DNA from 2 places in the Paraburkholderia sp. EB58 genome. Region 2 is predicted to be linked to the other one. Evidence: predicted binding sites of a transcription regulator. Region 2 holds the regulator's gene; the other holds the start of a gene.
The links. Region 2 encodes FNR, which switches genes on or off when oxygen is low (the NO sensors DNR and NnrR bind a similar motif). Its sites were predicted from a motif close to TTGATNNNNATCAA; they were not measured.
Positions count from the first base shown of each region.

Region 1 (7,276 bases), on a different contig from region 2:
GGCTTATGTCGGCAAGCCGTATACGTCGGCGGCCGTGCGTGCGTCGATCGATGTATGGGCCATTCCGCTGCTATCGAAGATTCCCGTGCTGGGGCCAGCCTTCTTCAGTCTGACGCCGCTCGACTACCTCGCGTTCATCATGTTCGCCGTGGTGGGCTGGTTTCTGTACCGCACCCGCGCGGGCCTCGTGCTGCGCTCGGTCGGCGAGTCGCCGCAGGTGGCGCACTCGGTGGGTTTCCCGGTGATTGGCGTGCGCTACGGCGCGGTCGCGTTCGGCGGCGGCATGGCGGGCCTGGCGGGCGGCTACTACTCGATCGTCAATCTGCACCTGTGGCAGGAGCAACTCACTTCGGGCCGCGGCTGGATCGCGCTGGCGCTGGTGGTGTTCTCCACATGGCGCCCGGGGCGTCTCCTGATCGGCGCGTTGCTGTTCGGTGCCGTCACCGGCCTGCAGTTCTACGCACAGGCGATCGGCGTACCGGTGCCCACTCAGTTCCTCGCGATGCTGCCGTATGTCGCGACGATCGTGGTGCTGGTGCTGATCTCGCGCAATCCGAACACGATCCGCCTGAACGCGCCGGCGTCACTCGGCAAGCCTTTCTTTGCGGCGGGTTAGCCGGTCCGCCCCGACATGCCTCCCATACATAAGCTCGCTACATGGTTTGAACGAATCAATTACACGACAGGAGAAAACATGAAGAGAAGAAATCTGCTGACCGCCACGGCGCTGGGGGCCATGTCGCTCGGCCTCGGCATAACGCTGTCGCAAACCACGCAGGCGGCCGACGTGCCCGGCGTCGCATTCGTCTACCTCGGCAACCCGGGGGACGCCGGCTGGACCTACGCGCACGATGCGGGTTCGAAGGAAGTCGAAGCGAAGTTCGGCAACAAGATCAAGATCACACGCGTGGAGAACGTGCCGGAATCGGCCGACTCGGAGCGCGTGTTCCGCGATCTGGCCAACAAGGGCAACAAGATCATCATCGGCTCGAGCTTCGGCTACCAGGATTTCGAACTGAAGGTGGCGAAGGATTTCCCGGACACGGTGTTCCTGCACGCGACCGGCTACAAGAAGGCGCCGAACTTCGGCACCTATGACGTGCGGATGTATCAGGGCGCGTATCTGGCCGGCGTCGCCGCGGGCTATGTGACCAAAACCAACACGCTCGGCTTTGTCGCTTCGGTGCCGATTCCTGAGGTGGTCCGCAACATCAACGCGTACACGCTCGGCGCGCGTTCGGTGAATCCGAAGATTCATACCAAGGTCATCTGGATCAATAGCTGGTTCGATCCGGGCAAGGAAAAGCAGGCAGCGGAAACGTTGATCGGGCAGGGCGCCGACGTGCTGTTGCAAAACACCGATTCGAGCGCCACGTTGGCGACGGCTTCGGAAAAGCATGTGCATGCGTTCGGCTGGGATTCGGACATGAAGAAGTTCGGTCCTGACGCGCACCTGGGTTCGGTGGTGGGTAACTGGGGCGTGTATTACACCGCGGTGGTCCAGCAGGTGCTGGACGGCAAGTGGAAGAACGATCCGGTGTGGTGGGGCATTCCGCAGAAGGCGGTCAGCCTGGATGACCTGAACACGTCGGCGATTCCGGCCAACGCGCTGAAGGACGTCGAGGCGAAGCGCGACCAGATCGCGGGCGGCAAGTGGGATGTGTTTACCGGTCCGATCAAGGATCAGGCGGGCGAAGTGAAGGTGCCGGCCGGCAAGACGCTGACCGATGCGGAACTGCAGCGTCTGAACTGGTATGTGGATGGCGTCGACGGCGCATTGCCGAAGTGATGGCCACGCGCGTTGACGGATGGCGGCAGGCGTGACTGCCGCTAATGCGTGCCGGTTTAGCGCAAGCCTGGTGCCGGTTAATGGCAGTTAATGGCGGTTAATGGCGGTTAGGGCCGCTCAACGCGAAAAGTCGACCAGGGCGGCGGTTCAGCGACCGCTGCTTTTAAGGGCTGCGTCCTCGCGGACGCAGCTTTTTTTCCTTATTCGATCCGCAGACCGACCTTGATGGTCACCTGCCAATGCACGACCTTGTCGTCTTCGATCTGACCCCGCGTTTCGGTCACTTCGAACCAGTGCAAATTGCGCAGGGTCTTGGATGCTTTTTCAATCGCCGTGCGGATCGCATCGTCGCTCGACTTGGCCGATGAGCCGGTCAACTCGATCTGCTTGTAAACGTGGTCTTTCGACATCTCCTCCTCCTTCTTCTTCAGGTTAGTGAGAAAAGTATAGGCAATCGCGCCCCGTGTGCACTGACGGATCAAGGTGCACATCGCGTGCCTGACGGTTCAAATGGAGGGCGCGATGATTCGGCCCTTTGTCGCGCGAGAAGCGGCTGAACGACCCTTTACAGGAAATCAAGCCGCCCACGCGCGGGCTAACATCTTGATAACCTGCTAAAATGATGGGTTGTTCGCCGCAAATTCATTCAAAGGACGCGCCGTGCTGTCTACCGCAAATATCACCATGCAATTCGGGCCTAAGCCCCTCTTCGAGAACATCTCGGTCAAATTCGGGGAAGGGAACCGGTATGGCCTGATTGGTGCGAATGGCTGCGGCAAGTCCACCTTCATGAAAATCCTCGGCGGCGATCTGGAGCCGAGCTCGGGCAACGTGATGCTCGAACCCAACGTGCGCCTCGGCAAACTGCGCCAGGACCAGTTCGCCTATGAAGACGTACGCGTGCTCGACGTCGTTATGATGGGCCACACGGAAATGTGGGCCGCCATGACCGAACGCGACGCAATCTACGCGAATCCGGACGCGACCGACGACGACTACATGCACGCCGCCGAACTCGAAGCGAAGTTCGCCGAGTACGACGGCTACACGGCCGAAGCGCGTGCAGGCGAGCTGCTGCTCGGTATCGGCATTGCCATCGAAGACCACAACGGCCCGATGAGCAACGTGGCGCCGGGCTGGAAGCTGCGCGTGCTGCTCGCGCAGGCGCTGTTCTCAAAGCCGGACGTGCTGCTGCTGGACGAGCCGACGAACAACCTGGACATCAACTCGATCCGTTGGCTGGAAGACGTGCTCAACCAGTACAACTCGACGATGATCATCATCTCGCACGATCGACACTTCCTGAACCAGGTCTGCACGCACATGGCAGACATGGACTACGGCACGCTGAAGGTCTATCCGGGCAACTACGACGACTACATGCTGGCCAGCACGCAGGCGCGCGAGCGTCAGCAGAACGCCAACGCCAAGGCGAAGGAACGCGTGGCCGATCTGCAGGACTTCGTGCGCCGCTTCTCGGCCAACAAGTCGAAGGCCCGTCAGGCCACCAGCCGTCTGAAGATGATCGACAAGATCAAGATCGAGGAATTCAAGCCTTCGTCGCGGCAGAATCCGTTCATCCGCTTCGAATACGAGAAGAAGCTGCACAATATCGCGGTGGTCGCGGACACCATCACGAAGAAGTACGACCGCACGATTTTCAGCAACTTCAGCATCAGCGTGCAGCCGGGCGAACGTATCGCCATCATCGGCCAGAACGGCGCCGGCAAGACCACGTTGCTGCGTTCGCTGCAAGGCGGCGTGAAGACGGACCACGGCACGGTCAAGTGGGCTGAAAACGCGAATATCGGTTACATGCCGCAGGACACGTACGAAGAGTTTCCGGACGACGTCACGCTGATGGACTGGATCGACGGCTACCGCAAGGAAGGCGACGACGAGCAGATGGTGCGCGGCACGCTGGGCCGTTTGCTGTTCAATGCAGACGACATCCGCAAGTCGGTGAAGGTGCTCTCCGGTGGCGAGAAGGGCCGCATGATCTGGGGCAAGCTGATGCTGGGGCGTCACAACGTGCTGCTGATGGACGAGCCGACCAACCACATGGACATGGAATCGATCGAGTCGCTGCAGATCGCGCTCGACAAGTACGAAGGCACGCTGATTTTCGTGTCGCACGATCGTGAGTTTGTCAGCGGTCTGGCGAACCGGATTATCGAAGTGCGTTCGGACGGCACGCTGTATGACTTTGGCGGCAACTACGAGGACTTCCTGTCTAGCCAGGGCGTGCAGTAAGCCGCTTAGTTCGCTTCGATCCGCTTCATGATGTAGCCGCTTTGCACCTGTCCTGGACTTAGGGTGGGTGCAAGGCGGATCCCGCGGTAACGCGATTCGATCGCGCTTCAATTCCTTCCTCGATTTTCCTGCGGCACATCCCTCTTGCGTCTGGTCAACATCTTGTTGGCAAGCGCGTCGCTGCTTTTCACATGTCCATTCCATCACCTGCCGGATGAGCTCCAGGCGGCGCGAACATGTCATTTTCCAACTGCTCACGTTATGGCCTCCCGCGTGGCCTGCGCTCGCATGCACACAAAATGACACATCGTCTGTGCTTTCCTTGGCCAGGATCAAATTTCGCCTGAACCTCCGCTCGTAAAATCCTGCGGCGTACGCATTCAACTGCGTGGGTTGCGTGTTGCGAAGATGCAGCTGATTTCGGGGGTGGCTCAATGAAAAGCAGGCAAATATGATGAACAAGGGAGTCCTTAACAACAGGGTGTGGATACCCGCCGGGGCCGCACTGGCCACGTGTCTTTCAGGATGCAGCACGCTCGACGTACTCGACCCGAAAGGTAGCATCGGCATCGCCGAGAAGTCGCTGATCGGCACAGCGACGTTCACGATGCTGATCGTCGTCGTGCCGGTCATCCTGATGACGCTCTGGTTTGCCTGGCGCTATCGTGCCAGCAACCGTCAGGCGACTTACGCGCCGAAATGGGCACACTCCACGGCGATCGAAGTGGTCATCTGGACGGTGCCGTCCATCATCATCCTGTGTCTCGGGGTGCTGACATGGAAGACCACGCACGAACTCGATCCGTACAAGCCCATCGAGTCGGCCGTCAAGCCCATCAACGTTGAAGTAGTGGCGCTCGACTGGAAATGGCTCTTCATTTACCCGGATCTCGGCATTGCATCGGTCAATCAACTGGCTTTCCCGGTGGGTACGCCAGTTAATTTCCTGATTACGTCTGACTCGGTCATGAACTCGTTTTTCATTCCGCAGCTGGGTAGCCAGATCTACGCCATGGCGGGCATGCAAACGCAGTTGCACCTGGTTGCGGACGAAGCAGGCGACTACGCCGGCGTCTCGGCCAATTTCAGCGGCAAGGGCTTTTCCGACATGAAGTTCCGCGCGCTGGCCACCAACCCCGAGCAGTTCAACGCGTGGGTGGAAAAGGTCAAGGCATCCTCCGGCCGGCTCGACATGAACGAATACAACACGGTGGCGCAGCCGAGCGAGAAGGAGCCGGTGCGCTATTTCTCATCGGTCGATCCGAAGCTGTTCCACAACATCATTGCGAAGTACAACAACGGCAATGTTCTCGATTTACAGAACGCCAATTGCAGTACGAAGGGGTAACACATGTTCGGAAAACTGACACTTTCGGCGATTCCGTTCGATCAGCCCATCATCATGGGTGCGGGCGCCCTGATGGTGATCCTCGTCCTCGCTGCACTGGGCGCGCTGACCTGGTTCGGCAAATGGAAATGGCTGTGGAGCGAGTGGCTTACCAGCGTCGATCACAAGAAGATCGGCGTGATGTACATCGTGGTTGCAGTACTGATGCTGCTGCGCGGTTTTGCCGACGCGGTCATGATGCGTCTGCAACTGGCACTCGCCTATGATTCGCCGGGCTATCTGCCACCGCATCACTACGACCAGATCTTTACGGCGCACGGCGTCATCATGATTTTCTTCATGGCGATGGCGCTAATGGTGGGTCTGTTCAACCTGATCGTGCCGCTGCAGATCGGCGCACGTGACGTGGCGTTCCCGTTCCTGAATTCGCTCTCTTTCTGGATGACCGCAATCAGCGCGATTCTGATCAACCTGTCGCTCGTCATCGGTGAGTTTGCGCAGGTCGGCTGGCTCGCGTATCCGCCGCTGTCGGAGTTGCAATTCAGTCCAGGCGTTGGGGTCGACTATTACATCTGGAGTTTGCAGTTGTCGGGCGTCGGCACGCTGATCACGGCCATCAACTTCTTTGTCACCATTATCCGGATGCGTGCGCCGGGCATGTCGCTGATGAAGATGCCGGTGTTCACATGGTCCGCGCTGTGTTCGAACGTGCTGATCATGGCGACATTCCCGATCCTGACGGTGACGCTCGCGTTGCTCGGTCTCGACCGTTACCTCGGCATGCACTTCTTTACGAATGATGGCGGCGGCAACGCGATGATGTACCTGAACCTGATCTGGGCCTGGGGCCACCCCGAGGTCTACATTCTGGTTCTGCCTGCGTTCGGCATTTACTCTGAAGTGATCGCGACGTTCGCGAAGAAGCCGTTGTTCGGCTACAGGACGATGGTGTACGCAACATGTGTGATTACGGTGCTGGCGTTCCTCGTCTGGCTGCATCACTTCTTCACGATGGGTTCCGGCGCGGACGTCAATGCGTTCTTCGGCATTATGACCATGGTCATTGCCATCCCGACCGGCGTGAAGATTTTCAACTGGCTGTTCACGATCTATCGTGGACGCCTCGAATTCACCGCCCCGGTGCTCTGGACGATCGGCTTCATGATCACGTTCACGATCGGTGGCATGACCGGCGTGATGATGGCGATTCCCGGCGCGGACTTCGTGCTGCATAACAGCCTGTTTCTGATCGCCCACTTCCATAACGCGATCATCGGCGGCGTGGTGTTCGGATATCTGGCGGGCGTTCACTACTGGTTCCCGAAGGTCTTCGGCATCAAGCTGAACGAGAGACTCGGCAAGGCCGCATTCTGGCTCTGGTTCGTCGGCTTCTATGTGTCGTTCATGCCGCTCTATGTGCTCGGCTTCATGGGCATGACGCGACGCCTGAATCACTATGACAACCCTGCGTGGCATCCGTGGCTGATCTTCGCTGCATGTGGCGTGGTATTTATCGCGCTCGGCGTGGTCTGCCAGGTTCTGCAGGTGGTCGTCAGCGTGCGCAATCGCAAGCTGCCCGAGTACCGCGACCTGACGGGCGATCCGTGGGACGGCCGCACGCTCGAATGGGCCACGTCGTCGCCGCCGCCGGTCTATAACTTCGCGACCATCCCGGCGGTCCATGAACTCGATGCGTTCACGCATATGAAGGAAACGGGGCAGGGCCTTGGCAAGGACGTGGTGTACCGCGACATTCATATGCCGTCGAATACCAGCGCAGGTTTCTTCATCGGCATCTTTAGCCTGATGCTCGGTTTTGCCGGGGTCTGGCACATCACGTGGCTCGCGGTCCTGGCGCTCATCGCCATCATGGCGACGGTGATCGG
Region 1 covers NZ_JBNDMQ010000017.1:65,451-72,726, forward strand. The annotation lists gene P3T40_RS24010 (ABC transporter permease) at 1-616, shown strand, start outside; gene P3T40_RS24015 (BMP family ABC transporter substrate-binding protein) at 695-1,789, shown strand; gene P3T40_RS24020 (dodecin) at 1,990-2,199, opposite strand; gene P3T40_RS24025 (ABC-F family ATPase) at 2,450-4,042, shown strand; gene cyoA (ubiquinol oxidase subunit II) at 4,497-5,390, shown strand; gene cyoB (cytochrome o ubiquinol oxidase subunit I) at 5,394-7,276, shown strand, end outside.
Region 1: cyoA (ubiquinol oxidase subunit II) is a predicted target of FNR. The motif match lies at 4,365-4,378, and genes of this name have one in related genera.

Region 2 (7,276 bases):
AAACTCCGGTCTCAACATGCATTGTGCGGTTCTTGCCGACCCGCCCTTCAGCACGTAATGCTGCCCATCGAAGAAGTTCGCCGAATACCCCAGATAGAACGGAAACGGCTCGAACCCTGGCAACGCGTCGAATAACGTGGACGTCCATTCCCAGCCATTGCCGAACTGGCCTTCCACGCCGAACGTGCTGACGTTGTCGGGATGCGCGTCAACGGCCTGCGGATCCCATCCACGAAAATCGAAATTACCTGACGCCGCGTGTGGCGCGCCGTGGGTCGCGCGTTGCCACTGCGCTTCGGTCGGCAAGGCTTTACCGGCCCAGCGGGCATAGGCGCTCGCTTCGGCATGGCTGACATAGACGGGCCAATCGAGCGGCAACGGGATTTCTTCGAACATGGTCCGTAGCAGCCATTCGCCGTCGTCGGCGCGTTGCGACCAGCCGGCCGGGTGCGTGATCTGCTCGTTCTCCTTCCAGACCCAGTCCTTGTCTTTCCACCACGCCCGCTGGCGGTAGCCGCCGGCCATCACGAATTCGAGGTACGCACCGTTGGTCACCATGTAGCGATCAATTTCGAAAGCCGGCACGTCGACGCGCAATTCACCGAACTCGTTGTCCCAGCCGAACCGGCCGCTTTCGCGCGTCATGCCGAGCGTCGTCGAACCTGCCGGCACCGCGACCATCGGCGCGTGATCAGGCGCGCTGACTCGATCGGTACGCGCTGCTTCGTGGTAGCTGGAGCGCTGATCCTGGCCCGCACCGCGTCCAGCAATCTTCTGCACGAGCGGCAACTGGTGCAACATGTAAGCTAGGGTTTCGGCGTGCATCAGCCGATGTTCAATGGCGACGTTCAGCAGTTGCTCGGTCGAGCCGGTCTGCGCGCCATTCCCTTGAGGTTGCCCTTCGACGTTCAATGCCGCAAGCTCACGGTCGATCTGCGCTCGCGCTTGCTGGCCATACGCCCGTATGGCTTCCAGTGATGGCCAATCGCCTGGCACGTCGGTCGGCAGTCCGCCGTCGACCGGATCGATGCCGAACGCGAACAGGGTGTCGAGCGACGCATCGAAGGCGGGCAGCGAGCACAACCGCTCGTCGAACAGGTTGCGGTCGAACGCTTCGAGATGCCCGATATAAAACACGATCCGATGGCGCTCGCGGATCGGCCGTTCGTACAGGTACTCGGGTTTGACGATGGAGAAGAGGGCGTCAGTAATGTGACGCGCGTCGATCAGGCGCTGGACTAGCGGATGATGCGGGGCGGGGTCGCGATTCATATCGCCGGGTCTCCTGGATGGGGGACAGTTTGAAGACTGTACCTGAGTCGCAGAAGACGTGCCAGGCAGACGCACCGCCAGACGGGCGCGGCAGCCTTGGCCGCGCCATCTGTTAAGCCCGCAGCGGCAGGCGACTACACCTGCCGCAGGCCTTCGATATCGACGATACGGATGAACTTGCCTTGCGTGTCGATCAGGCCGCGCTTTTGAAATCTTGACAGCGTGCGGCTGACCGTTTCGAGCGTCATGCCCAGATAGCTGCCCATGTCTTCACGCGTCATGCGCAGGTTGAATTCCGCCGACGAATAGCCGCGTTGCGCGTTGCGCTCCGACACGTCGAGCAGGAACGCGGCGACCCGTTCGTCCGCGGACAGCGAGCCGAGCACCATCATCTGCGCCGCCTCGCGGACGATCTGCTCGCCCATCAACTTGTGCAGACGCTCCTGCATGGAGCCGACTTCGCGGCACAGATGCTTGAGCGCGACATACGGGACGATGCAGACGGTGCTGTCCTCGAGCGCCGTCGCGCTGCAGGCGTGCTTGTCGTCGCTAATGCCGTCGAGGCCGAGCGCCTCGCCCGCGAGGCGCAGGCCGGTCACCTGTTCGCGGCCGTCGCGGTGCGCCATGGTGGTCTTCAGGGAGCCGGAACGCACGGCATACAGATTGTCGAACGCGTCCCCGGAGCGGTAAAGCGACTCGCCGCGCTGCACCGGACGCGCGCTACAGATCAGCGCTTCGAGCTTTGGCAGCTCTTCAGAGGAGAGGCCTTGAGGCATACACAGTTGCCGCATCGCGCAGCTGGAACAGCGCGCGGCGCTGCGGGCGGCAGGGCGGGGAGAAACGCGGCGGGAGGAAGGGCGGGCTACCGGGGTGGGCGTAAGCATGGTGTACGGCCGTCTGTAAGGAAACAAACCCATTGTCCCACCATGGGTATGCGCTGTTTCGCGACAAAATGACGCGTGAAAAGGGTTTCCCCTGTTTGAGCGAGATCACGCGGCCGTGATGTTACGTCGCGCCCAGGGAACGCCGGGCGCCAGGTCACACTATGGCGCCTGGTTTACCTCGCTTAGGCGGCAGCGTCCGCCCGAGCGTCGGGCTCCTGTCCGGCAGCCGATGGAATCAGCAGTACCGGCAACGCTGCTTGCCGCACGCAGCGCTCCGCGACGCTGCCAAGAAAGAGCCGCTGGACGCCGCGGCGTCCGTGTGTGCCCATCACGAGCAGATCGGCGTTGAACGCGGTGGCGGCTTTCAATACGACGGTGGAGATATCGTCGATCGAGGATGCTTCGCCGACCGTCACTTCACCGGTGACGCCGCGCTCACGCATGGCCTGGTTGAACTCGGCGCCCAGTTCCTTGCCCTGCTCGATCATCCGGTTGCGCAGGATGGACGGGTCATAGCCCGGCGCCTCGAAGTACATCGGGGCGTTATCCACGACATAGAAAGGTTGGAGCACCGCGCCCATCGAACGGGCCAGGTTCAGGGCCGATTCAAATGCGCGGCGGGAGGTATTGCTGCCGTCGACCGCTACGAGGATACGTTTGTACATGTTGGACTCCGCGTTGGAAGGGTTCGTGGCCGGCTGCGCCTGATGCTGTTCTCCAATGGCGGCTTATTGCCGATTCCAGCTTAAATGATGGCCGAAGTATGTGCAGTTTTGTCAGGATGTAAATCAAACACTTGTCAAATTTCTGCGAGTAGGGTCATATAGTCTCCGCGCCGCCCAGCAGGCTTTTGCGGGCGTCGTTCGGGCCATTTGGCTAATTTTTGAGCAGGCAGCACGCACTGTTTGCCTTACAATCGTGGTCTATTCTGACAAGCAAACCCTTTCATCAATGATGAACGAGCGCAAATCGACGGGCTTGCCCGACAAGATCTACGGCGACATCCTGAACCGCATACTCGAAGGCGAGTACAAGGAAGGTGAGCGCCTGCCTACCGAGCACGCGCTCGCTGAACGTTTCGAAACCTCGCGGCCTACCGTGCGTGAAGCGCTGGCCCGGCTGCGCGCGGACGGCATCATCGTCACGCGTCACGGTTCGGGCACCACGGTCGCTCGCCGGCCCGATCCGGATGTGCGCCGCTTCGCGCCGCTCGAGACACTCTCCGATATCCGCCGCTGCTACGAATTCCGCATCGTCACCGAAGCCGGGGCGGCCGAGCTTGCTGCGGAGAAGGCCGAGGCGGAAGACATCGCCGCGATCCAGCACGCGTGGGACGAACTGGAGCGCATCGTCGAAACCCAGGGGATCGGCGCGAAGGACGACTTCTCGTTTCACCTCGCGGTCGCGCGGGCGTCGAAGAACCCGTTTTTCATTACCGTGATGTCCTTCATCGAAGAGCAGATCGTGTTCAGCATGAATCTGTCTCGCAACCTGTCGCTGGTGAAGACGGTCGAGCGGCAGCGGCTGGTGCAGGCCGAGCATCTGGCCGTACTCGAAGCGATCCGCCGCAAGGATGGTCCCGCGGCCGGCGATGCGATGCGGGCGCACCTCGAAAACGCGCTCGAACGGATGTTCGGTTCCTGAGTTCTCCCCGTCTTGCCGGGCCGCGTCGAACGCGGCCCGTTTTGTTTCAATCAGCCCGGCCTCGTGTCTGGCTTTTTCACGCCCTCTTGCACGCGTTAAGCCGCGTTGTCCCGAAGTGACTTCTCCCCGCCCTCTGCCTTTCCGTGATGCGCTGCTGGCGATGCTCGGCATCGCCCTTGTCAACATGCTGGTCGCGCTCGATCAGACCGTGGTCAGCACCGCCTTGCCGTCGATCGTTTCCGAGTTGCGCGGTTTCGAGTACTACGCGTGGATCGCGAGTGCGTACCTGCTGGCGTCGGTGGTGACGGTGCCGGTGTTTGGCCGGCTGGGCGACTATTTCGGACGCAAGCGTTTCGTGATTGCCGCGGTGATCGTCTTCACGGTCGCCTCGGTTCTGTGCGGCGTGGCGCCCAGCATGCCGTTTCTGGTGGTGGCGCGCGGTCTGCAAGGCGTTGGCGGCGGAATGATGGTGGGCACCGCCTTCGCCGCGATTCCCGATCTGTTCCCCGATGCCCGCGCCCGGGTGCGCTGGCAGGTGATCATGGCGGCGGCTTACGGGATCGGCACAGCGGCGGGGCCGTCGCTCGGCGGCTGGCTGAGCCAGCAGTTCGGCTGGCGCTCCACCTTCCTCGTCAACCTGCCGGTTGGTGTGTTTGCGCTGTATTTCATCTGGGCGCATCTGCCCAATTACCGGCGTGCGGTCAGCGGCCAGGTGCGCATCGACTGGACCGGCGCGGTGCTGGTCGCGCTGGTGCTTGGCGGCTTGCAGACGTTTATCGAAGCGGTGCCGAAGTCGGGCCTCACCACGGGCAATCTGGTGCTGGCGGCACTGGTCGTGCTCGGCGCCGCTGCGCTGCTAATCTGCGAGCGCAGCGCCTCGCATCCAATCATCCCGCTCGATCTGTTCAGGGATCCCCAACTCGTCACGCTGTTCACGCTGTCGCTGCTGTCCGGCTTTGTCATGTTTTCGCTGATTTTCTTCGCGCCGCTGCTGTTGCAGGGCGGTTTTGGCCTGACTCCGCAGCAGGCGGGTCTGCTCGCCACGCCTATCGCCGCCTGCATCGCGCTAGGCAGCGTGATCAACACGCGGATTGTGATTCACATGCCGAAGCCGACGCTGATCCTGTCAATCGGCTTCATGCTGCTGGTGATCGCCTCGGCCGGCATTGCGCTGGCGACGCCGGCCACGCCGCATCTTTACCTTGAACTGGCCATGGGCGCGGTCGGGATCGGGCTTGGCTTCATTCTCAACAACCTGAACGTCTTCGGCCAGGAGATTTCGGGCCGCGAGCGCTTCGGCATTACCACCGCGCTGTTGCAGTCCACGCGAATGGTGGGCGGCATGCTGGGCACCAGTATCGTCGCCACGATTATCAACCGGCGCTACGAGGCAGGTGTCGCCGAGTCGTTGCAGGTGCTCGGCGAACCGATCGCCTCCACGTGGCTGCCCAAACTGGCTGACCCGCGGATCCTGATCGACCCGAGCCTGCGCGGTACCTTACTGGGCGAGCTGGCGCACGCGGGGTTGGCTGGACCTGCGCTCGTGGAAGCGGCGCGCCGGGTGCTGGTTCAGTCCATCCATATCGGAGTGGTGCTCACCGGCGCCGCCGCGCTGATGGCGGCTTTCGTGGTGCGCCGGATCTCGCATATCACCTTTAAGCGCAGCAGCGGCAGCAACAGCGGCACGCCAGCAGCGCATTAATCGCTTTTCAGGGTGCGCCGTACGGCGCTCCTGAATCTTTTTCGCCTCTGCCGAACGAATCGCAGGCAATAAAAAACGCGTAAAGAGCCCTATGCACGTTGGGTCGGTTTTGCACCTACCTACCTGGATAGGTGTGTGGTCTTTCAGGGTCCCGCAAAATTCATACAAATAACGGCCAATCCACCTGAGAAACTCGCCATGGAATTACTCGAAAATCATTGGAAAGCACCTGTCACGATTCAAAACCGTACGGTCGACACCGCTGAAGAGACGCCATCCACGGTTGACCGCCATCTGATCATTGCTTACCGCAAAATGAAAAAGGAAAGCCAGCGGCGTTTCTGGGCACGCTTTGGCGTGACGCAATCGCGCGGCAGTCGCTTCGAATCCGGCGCAGAAATTCCGCCGCCGGTTTCAATCCTGCTGGGGCTCTACTTCCTGAAGACGGTTTCTGACGGCGATTTGGGCCGTGCTGAACGGGTGATTTATAGCCGCGACGCTGCCGCCTTGCTTAACCCGGGTCAATAAGGCCGAGCTGCGCGGCAATCACGGCTGCCGCGCGCCTTGAGTTCACTCCGAATTTCGCTCTGATATTCTTCACGTGGAAGTTCACTGCGGCTTCCGAGCAACTGAGAATATGTGAAATCTCCCAGGTGGATTTGCCGCGCGCGGTCCAGTTCAGGCATTCACGCTCGCGCGGCGTCAACTGCGGCATCACCGTCTTCGCATGCGTATGGACATGGCGGCTGCTGGTGTCGATCACCACATCGCGCAGCAGGGCGAGATTGGGCAGCACGCCGTCGATATGTGTCCAGAACGCGTCGTTCGTATTGAAGTTATTGGCGAAACACAGCATGCCGGCTTCCTGATTCGGGCCGTGGATCGGCAATGACAGGCCCGAGCGCAGCCCCGTCGCGCAGGCAAGCTCGTAGAGCGCCCGCTGTTGCCGGGTGGCAAACAGTTCCGGCGACCAGATCAGTGGCGCCGAGCGGGTCAGGCAATGAGTGACGACAGGATCGATATGTACGAAACCCTGCTCTTCATAACTGCGCTGCCACGCTTGCGAATACGTGCTGCGAACATAAGCATCTTCAAGGCGCATGCCCGGCCGCGGCAGCATCGCAATTAGAACCCGATCAAACCCCCAGGTGCCGGCGATCGCGGTGAGCGCGTTGAACCACGTCGTTTCGTCTGGGGCGTCCACCAGTGGCGACATTTGCTCGATAAAATGTAGCGACACTTCGTTCTCTCAATCGCAGCAGCCCGGCCGCGGGTTTCGTCGGCGCGAACTCGCGACCGGCATGGGTATTGGGCAGCAATTTATCACCGTTTATTACTCAACGGTTCAAAACGCAAAGTCAATCTCTTCTAATCCGGCTACTCGGATTCTCATCGCGCAGTCTATAGAAATCTAAAGATCTCTGGTCGACAAAAAATTTGCCTGGGCCGGTGGCCAGTTGTAAGACCTTACGGCCCGCGGCGCGCAGCGCCTCACAATTGTTAAATCAAATCCATCTGAAAACGATTTCCCCAACCGATTTAACAATTTTGGCGACGGATATTTGAACCGATCGGTATCATAGTTTCAAAGATCGACTGACGGCAATAAAAGTCCCGACGTTTTTCTAACAATAAAAACCGAATGTTTTGGCTCAAATGTACAGCGCGGTTCAAATCGTTCGCTGAACCAATTGCGTGATCCCGATAGAAACAGGGTTTGGGGAAATAGAGCGCCGTTCAATGCGGTCAAATTGACCGTTAATATACGATTAGG
Region 2 covers NZ_JBNDMQ010000013.1:208,492-215,767, forward strand. The annotation lists gene P3T40_RS20845 (SUMF1/EgtB/PvdO family nonheme iron enzyme) at 1-1,272, opposite strand, end outside; gene fnr (fumarate/nitrate reduction transcriptional regulator Fnr) at 1,407-2,156, opposite strand; gene P3T40_RS20855 (universal stress protein) at 2,339-2,821, opposite strand; gene P3T40_RS20860 (FadR/GntR family transcriptional regulator) at 3,111-3,800, shown strand; gene P3T40_RS20865 (MFS transporter) at 3,961-5,502, shown strand; gene P3T40_RS20870 (XRE family transcriptional regulator) at 5,701-6,030, shown strand; gene P3T40_RS20875 (helix-turn-helix transcriptional regulator) at 6,014-6,718, opposite strand.